2 regions of the Streptococcus sp. Marseille-Q5855 genome follow, and region 1 is predicted to be linked to the other one. Evidence: predicted binding sites of a transcription regulator. Region 1 holds the regulator's gene; the other holds the start of a gene.
The links. The regulator CtsR, encoded in region 1, represses protease genes until heat stress. The targets are predictions, from matches to a motif close to TTGGTCAAAAAAGGTCAAANA.
Positions count from the first base shown of each region.

Region 2: a site for CtsR is predicted at 2,356-2,376, ahead of OC529_RS05725 (ATP-dependent Clp protease ATP-binding subunit). Genes of this name have one in related genera too.

Region 1 covers NZ_CAMPPR010000006.1:542,819-547,037, reverse strand. Annotated here, with positions in the region: gene OC529_RS09055 (ABC transporter substrate-binding protein) at 1-886, shown strand, start outside; gene OC529_RS09050 (ABC transporter ATP-binding protein) at 886-1,614, shown strand; gene OC529_RS09045 (CtsR family transcriptional regulator) at 1,733-2,191, shown strand; gene OC529_RS09040 (ATP-dependent Clp protease ATP-binding subunit) at 2,193-4,219, shown strand, end outside.
Region 2 covers NZ_CAMPPR010000004.1:108,136-112,354, reverse strand. Annotated here, with positions in the region: gene OC529_RS05725 (ATP-dependent Clp protease ATP-binding subunit) at 59-2,317, opposite strand; gene OC529_RS05720 (DUF1797 family protein) at 2,548-2,778, opposite strand; gene OC529_RS05715 (amino acid ABC transporter permease) at 2,968-3,651, shown strand; gene OC529_RS05710 (amino acid ABC transporter ATP-binding protein) at 3,651-4,219, shown strand, end outside.

The DNA of each region.
Region 1 (4,219 bases):
CTTTATCCTAGACTGGACACCAAATACCAACCACACAGGGCTTTATGTGGCCAAGGAAAAAGGTTATTTCAAGGAAGCTGGAGTGGATGTTGATTTGAAATTGCCACCAGAAGAAAGTTCTTCTGACTTAGTCATTAACGGTAAGGCACCATTTGCAGTGTATTTCCAAGACTATATGGCTAAAAAATTGGAAAAAGGAGCAGGAATTACTGCCGTTGCAGCTATTGTTGAGCACAATACATCAGGAATCATCTCTCGTAAGTCTGACAATATCAATAGTCCTAAAGACTTGGTTGGGAAGAAATACGGAACTTGGAATGACCCAACTGAACTTGCTATGTTGAAAACATTGGTAGAGTCACAAGGTGGGGACTTTGATAAAGTCGAAAAAGTACCAAACAACGATTCAAACTCTATCACACCGATTGCCAATGGAGTATTTGACACTGCTTGGATCTACTATGGATGGGATGGTATCCTTGCTAAATCTCAAGGTGTAGATGCTAATTTCATGTACTTGAAAGACTACGTTAAAGAATTTGACTACTACTCACCAGTCATCATCGCCAACAACGACTATTTGAAAGACAACAAGGAAGAAGCTCGCAAAGTTATCCAAGCTATCAAAAAAGGCTACCAATACGCTATGGAACATCCAGAAGAAGCTGCGGATATCCTCATTAAGAATGCACCTGAACTCAAGGAAAAACGTGACTTTGTCATCGAATCTCAAAAATACTTGTCAAAAGAATACGCAAGCGACAAGGAAAAATGGGGTCAATTTGATGCAGCTCGCTGGAATGCCTTCTACAAATGGGATAAAGAAAATGGTATCCTTAAAGAAGACTTGACAGATAAAGGCTTCACTAACGAATTTGTGAAATAATGACAGAAATTAGACTAGAACACGTCAGTTATGCCTATGGTCAGGAGAGGATTTTAGAGGACATCAATCTGAAAGTGACTTCAGGTGAAGTGGTTTCCATCCTAGGTCCAAGTGGTGTAGGAAAGACCACCCTCTTTAATCTGATCGCAGGGATTTTAGAAGTTCAGTCAGGGAGAATTGTCCTTGATGGTGAAGAAAATCCCAAGGGGCGCGTGAGTTATATGTTGCAAAAGGACTTGCTCTTGGAGCACAAGACGGTGCTTGGTAATATCATTCTGCCCCTCTTGATTCAAAAGGTGGATAAGGCGGAAGCTATTGCTCGCGCGGATGAAATTCTTGCGACCTTTCAGTTGACAGCTGTAAGAGATAAATACCCTCATGAACTCAGTGGTGGGATGCGCCAGCGTGTAGCCTTACTTCGTACCTATCTTTTCGGGCACAAGCTCTTTCTCTTAGATGAAGCCTTTAGTGCCTTGGATGAGATGACCAAGATGGAACTCCACGCTTGGTACCTTGAGATTCATAAGCAGTTGCAGCTAACAACCTTGATCATCACGCATAGTATCGAGGAGGCCCTCAGTCTCAGCGACCGCATCTATGTCTTGAAAAATCGCCCTGGGCAGATTGTTTCAGAAATTAAACTAGATTGGTCTGAAGATGAGGACAAGGAAGTCCAAAAGATTGCCTACAAACGTCAAATCTTGGCAGAATTAGGCTTAGATAAGTAGAAAAATAGGGAGTTGGTGAAGATTATCCTTTACCAGCGCCCTTTTTCTTTTAAAAATGAGAAAATTTCGGTATAATAGTCAAAGATAGTCAAGGTTCAAAGAGAGAGGTGGGTTTGTAATGAGATTTAAAAATACATCGGATCATATTGAGGCCTACATCAAGGCGATTTTAGATCAATCTGGAATTGTGGAGTTGCAACGGAGTCAGTTGGCGGATACCTTTCAGGTTGTTCCTAGTCAGATTAACTATGTGATCAAGACACGCTTTACGGAAAGTAGAGGCTACTTGGTTGAAAGTAAGCGTGGTGGCGGAGGCTACATTCGTATAGGACGGATTGAGTTTTCTAGTCATCATGAAATGCTCCGAGAGTTGCTTTATTCGATTGGCGAGCGAGTTAGTCAAGAAATTTATGAGGATATTCTACAGCTTTTGGTTGAGCAGGAATTGATGACCAAGCAGGAGATGAATTTGCTGGTAGCGGTAGCTTTGGATCGAGTTCTAGGAGAAGAAGCTCCAGTTGTTCGTGCAAACATGCTACGACAGGTCATACAAGAGGTAGATAGAAAAGGGAAGTAAGATGAACTATTCAAAAGCATTGAATGAATGTATCGAAAGTGCCTACATGGTTGCTAGCCATTTTGGAGCTCGTTATCTAGAGTCTTGGCACTTGTTGATTGCCATGTCCAATCACAGTTATAGTGTGGCAGGGGCGACTTTAAATGATTATCCATATGAGATGGACCGTTTGGAAGAGGTGGCTTTGGAACTGACTGAAACGGACTATAGCCAGGATGAAACCTTTACGGAATTGCCGTTCTCTCGTCGTTTGCAGGTTCTTTTTGACGAAGCAGAGTATGTAGCGTCAGTGGTCCATGCTAAGGTGCTAGGGACAGAGCACGTCCTCTATGCGATTTTGCATGATGGCAATGCCTTGGCGACTCGTATCTTGGAGAGGGCTGGTTTTTCTTATGAAGACAAGAAAGATCAGGTCAAGATTGCTGCTCTTCGTCGAAATTTAGAAGAACGGGCAGGCTGGACTCGTGAAGACCTCAAGGCTTTACGCCAACGCCATCGTGCTGTGGCTGACAAACAAAATTCTATGGCTAATATGATGGGAATGCCCCAGACTCCGAGTGGTGGACTTGAGGACTATACGCATGATTTGACGGACCAGGCTCGCTCTGGCAGATTAGAGCCAGTCATCGGTCGTGACAAGGAAATATCCCGTATGATTCAAATCTTGAGCCGGAAAACCAAGAATAATCCTGTCTTGGTTGGGGATGCTGGTGTCGGGAAAACAGCTCTGGCGCTTGGTCTTGCCCAGCGTATTGCTAGTGGTGATGTACCTGCGGAAATGGCTAAGATGCGCGTGTTAGAGCTTGACTTGATGAATGTCGTTGCAGGGACACGCTTCCGTGGTGACTTTGAAGAACGCATGAACAATATCATTAAGGATATTGAAGAAGATGGCCAAGTCATCCTCTTTATCGATGAACTTCACACTATCATGGGTTCTGGGAGTGGAATTGACTCAACTCTGGATGCGGCCAATATCTTGAAGCCAGCCTTGGCGCGTGGAACTTTGAGAACGGTTGGTGCCACCACTCAGGAAGAATACCAAAAACATATCGAAAAAGATGCAGCCCTTTCTCGTCGTTTCGCCAAAGTGACGATTGAAGAGCCAAGTGTGGCAGACAGCATGACCATTTTGCAAGGCTTGAAGGCGACTTATGAGAAACATCACCGTGTGCAAATCACAGATGAGGCGGTTGAAACAGCCGTCAAGATGGCTCATCGTTACTTGACTAGCCGTCACTTGCCAGACTCTGCTATCGACCTCTTGGATGAGGCAGCAGCAACAGTGCAAAATAAATCAAAGCATGTAAAAGCAGACGATTCTGACTTGAGTCCAGCTGACAAGGCCTTGATGGATGGCAAGTGGAAACAGGCAGCTCAGCTAATCGCAAAAGAAGAGGAAGTGCCTGTCTATAAAGACTTGGTGACAGAGTCTGATATTTTGACCACCTTGAGTCGCTTGTCAGGTATTCCAGTCCAAAAACTGACTCAAACTGATGCCAAGAAATACTTGAATTTGGAAGCTGAATTGCACAAACGTGTTATCGGTCAAGATCAAGCAGTTTCAAGCATTAGCCGTGCCATTCGCCGCAATCAGTCAGGGATTCGCAGTCACAAGCGTCCGATTGGCTCCTTTATGTTCTTAGGGCCTACAGGTGTCGGGAAGACTGAATTAGCCAAGGCTCTGGCAGAAGTCCTCTTTGACGACGAATCAGCTCTTATCCGCTTTGATATGAGTGAGTATATGGAAAAATTCGCAGCCAGTCGTCTCAACGGAGCTCCTCCAGGATATGTGGGGTATGAAGAAGGTGGGGAGTTGACCGAGAAGGTTCGCAACAAACCATACTCTGTTCTCCTCTTTGATGAGGTAGAAAAAGCCCACCCAGACATCTTTAATGTTCTCTTACAGGTTTTGGATGATGGTGTCTTGACAGATAGCAAGGGGCGCAAGGTTGACTTTTCAAATACCATTATCATCATGACGTCAAACCTTGGTGCGACAGCCCTTCGGGATGACAAGACCGTCGG
Region 2 (4,219 bases), on a different contig from region 1:
GTTATTTTAGTAAAAAAGAAGCAGAAAATTTTCATTTTCCACTTATTTTATATAGTATTTATTTTTCTGTTTTAGAAGCTTTCACTTCAGCTTTTTTGGCAGATTTGATTTGAATGTTGCCCTTGCTGGTCATAACTGCCTTTAGGTCTTTTTCACTTGGATTTTCAAGGTAGTAGTCAGTGATTGCGTCCTCAATATAGTCTTGAATAGTACGACGAAGTGGGCGCGCCCCCATTTTTGGATCATAACCGAGGTCAACCAATTTTTCCTTGACCTTGTCAGTTACATCCAAATGAATGTTGTTGCTAGAAAGGCGCTTGTTAACGTCTGCAAGCATAAGCTCGACAATCTGAAGGAGGTTTTCCTTGCTGAGAGCCTTAAATTCGATAATACCATCAAAACGGTTCATAAGCTCTGGGCTAAAGAAGTTACCGAGTTCACCGAGAACAGAGTTGGTACGTCCTTCTCTAGCAGCCCCAAATCCAACGCTGGCTTCTGCCTTACCTGTACCTGCATTTGAAGTCATGATGATGATGGCATCCTTGAAGCTAACGGTACGTCCTTGCCCATCTGTCAAACGACCATCGTCCAAGACCTGGAGGAACATGTGCATAACATCTGGATGGGCTTTTTCCACTTCATCCAAGAGAATAAGAGAATATGGATTGCGGCGAACTTTTTCAGTTAATTGCCCAGCCTCATCGTAGCCAACATAACCTGGAGGGGCGCCGACCAACTTAGCTACACTGTGTTTTTCCATGTATTCACTCATGTCAAAGCGAATCATGCTGTCAGCAGAACCAAAGAGTTCGATAGCTAGTTGTTTGGAAAGTTCTGTCTTACCGACACCAGTTGGTCCGACAAAGAGGAAGCTTCCAATTGGACGGTTTGGCGTACCGAGACCGACACGATTCCGGCGAATAGCCTTGGCAATCTTATCGACTGCATCGTCTTGCCCAATAACATGAGACTTGAGGTCTTCAGCTAGATGGATAAGTTGAGATTGTTCTTTCTCTTTCAAATCGCCAACAGGAATATTGGTTTTCTGCTCGATAATGTGTTCAATGGTTTTCTCACTGATGATAGGAGTATCCTGGTCTGTGACCTTTTTCTTTTGCATTTCCTTATACTTGGCAATCTGGTCACGGAAGTAGGCGGCCTTCTCAAAATCTTCCTCTCGTGTAGCTTGAGATTTAAGATTTTCAGCCTCAATCAAGCGCTGATCAATGACTTTAGGATCCACAAAATTCAAGGTCAAGTTCATCTTAGAACCTGCTTCATCTAGGAGGTCAATGGCCTTGTCAGGTAAGAAGCGGTCTTGAATGTAACGATTGGAAAGAGTTGCAGCTGCTTCAATTGCAGCATCGGTATATTGAACGTGGTGGTAGTCTTCGTATTTCTTTTGAATTCCTTTGAGGATAGTGATTGTTTCTTCCACCGTTGGTTCATCGACTTTAACAGGCTGCATACGACGCTCTAAGGCAGCATCCTTTTCAATGATACGGTATTCATTGAGGGTAGTAGCGCCGACCAGTTGCAGTTCCCCACGAGCAAGGGCTGGCTTGAGGATATTTCCTGCGTCCATATTACCATCACTCGCAGAACCTGCACCGACAATTTCATGGATTTCATCGATAAAGAGGATAATATCCTCACGTTTGCGAATTTCTTCCATGAGTTTTTGCATGCGTTCTTCAAATTGTCCACGAATACCCGTTCCTTGAACCAAGCTAACCACATCCAGACGGATGACTTGTTTACCTTGGAGTTTATGTGGAACATCGCCATCAACGATTTTCTGAGCTAGGCCTTCGACAACGGCCGTTTTTCCGACACCAGGTTCACCGATAAGGACAGGATTATTCTTGGTTCTACGATTGAGAATCTCGATGACACGGATAATCTCATCGTCGCGCCCAATAACGGGGTCAATGTCTCCACGACGGGCAATCTCAGTTACGTTGATACCAAATTCTTCTAGCAGGCCTTTTTCTTGGCTTGGTGGTGGAGTTTGAGCGGATCCATGATTTTGGGAACCATAACCGCCGTTTCCACCGTAACCTCCACCTGATTGGGTTGGGGGAATAGGAGGAGTGTTGTTAGAAGGTCTGAAATTGTTTAGGTCGTTGAAGAAATCACCAAAGGGATCGAAATCACGATTGTTCAAATCTGTCATGCCTTTAAAGAGACTGTTATTAGGGTCTGTTTTGATAATCTTATAGCAGTTTTGACAGAGGTCAATTTGTTTTTGTTTTCCATTGAGATTGGTGTAAAGATGAATTGTTGAGTCGTTAATTTTACAGTTTTGACAAAGCATACATCTACCTCATTTCTTTCTTTAGCCTGACCTGTTTAAAGGTCAAAAATAGTCAAATTTCTATACTCTCATTATAACAGGATTGGGGTGTAAAGCAAGTAAAAAGATTGTAGCTTTGAGAAGTTGTTACAATGAAAATCTTCGTGGATTTGGACTATAAAAAAATCCTATTTGTGAGACAAAAAGGATTTTGGTTAGACATGCAGGGTGTAATCCCAGCTTGTTTTGTATTAGTAAAGGAGTTCGTAAATCTCCATTGCAATCAAGTCAATGCTATCAAAAGTATAAGTTTCGCGAGCTTCTACATCACGAAGGGTAAAGATTGATCCGTTTTCTTCGTCGTGGCTGTATGCAACTTCTGCAACAACAACTCCTTCGCGTTCAAAATTACGTTTTAAATTTCCGCCATCGTTTGCCATTGCTTCAAGGCGGTTGATGATTCTAACCAAATGTGATTCCATTTTGATTCTCCTTCATTTCTTATCGTTACTATTTTACCATAAAGGAGGCCAACTTGCCTAGAAAAAACTAAGATTTCTCGCTAATTCTGCTAGTTTAAAGATTTTTAAATAAATTGGATAAAAGATTTGAATTTTAATTCAATACATGTTATAATCATACAGTACTCTATTTTAGAAAGCAGTGTGACTATGAATTTTTCTTTTTTACCTAAGTATTTACCTTATTTTAACTATGGGGCTGTTGTGACGGTTCTCATTTCTATCTGTGTTGTCTTTTTGGGAACTATTTTAGGGGTTGTCTTGGCTTTTGGGCAACGTTCAAAGTTTAAACCGCTTGTTTGGCTGGCCAACTTGTACGTTTGGATTTTCCGCGGGACGCCGATGATGGTTCAGATCATGATTGCCTTTGCTCTAATGCATATCAATGCTCCGACTATTCAGGTTGGGATTTTGGGTGTTGATCTTTCTCGTCTGATTCCAGGGATTTTGATTATCTCTATGAACAGTGGTGCTTATGTTTCTGAGACTGTTCGTGCTGGAATCAATGCGGTTCCAAAAGGTCAGCTAGAAGCGGCTTATTCGCTAGGGATTCGTCCTAAAAATGCGATGCGCTATGTGATTTTGCCACAAGCAATCAAAAATATCTTGCCAGCTTTGGGGAACGAATTTATCACCATTATCAAGGACAGCTCCCTCTTATCAGCTATCGGTGTCATGGAGTTGTGGAACGGGGCTACAACAGTTTCTACAACAACCTATTTACCTTTGACACCACTTTTATTTGCAGCCTTTTATTACTTGATTATGACTTCTATTTTGACAGTAGCCTTGAAAGCTTTTGAAAAACGTATGGGACAAGGAGATAAGAAATAATGACAGAAACCTTGATAAAAATTGAAAATTTACATAAATCATTTGGAAAGAATGAAGTATTGAAGGGCATCAACCTCGAGATTAAAAGAGGAGAAGTTGTCGTTATCATCGGTCCTTCAGGGAGCGGGAAATCTACCTTGCTTCGCTCTATGAATTTATTGGAAGAAGCAACCAAGGGGAAGGTTATCTTTGAGGGAGTCGATATTACGGACAAGAAGAATGACCTGTTTGCTATGCGTGAGAAGATGGGGATGGTTTTCCAACAGTTTAATCTCTTTCCTAATATGACTGTGATGGAAAATATCACCTTGTCACCTATCAAGACCAAAGGTGAGAGCAAGGCAGTTGCTGAGAAGAGAGCCCAAGAACTTTTGGAAAAAGTTGGTTTGCCAGATAAGGCAACTGCTTATCCACAGAGTTTGTCAGGTGGGCAGCAACAGCGGATTGCCATCGCGCGTGGGTTGGCCATGGAACCTGATGTTTTGCTCTTTGACGAGCCAACTTCAGCCTTGGATCCTGAAATGGTAGGTGAGGTATTGGCTGTTATGCAAGACCTTGCCAAATCAGG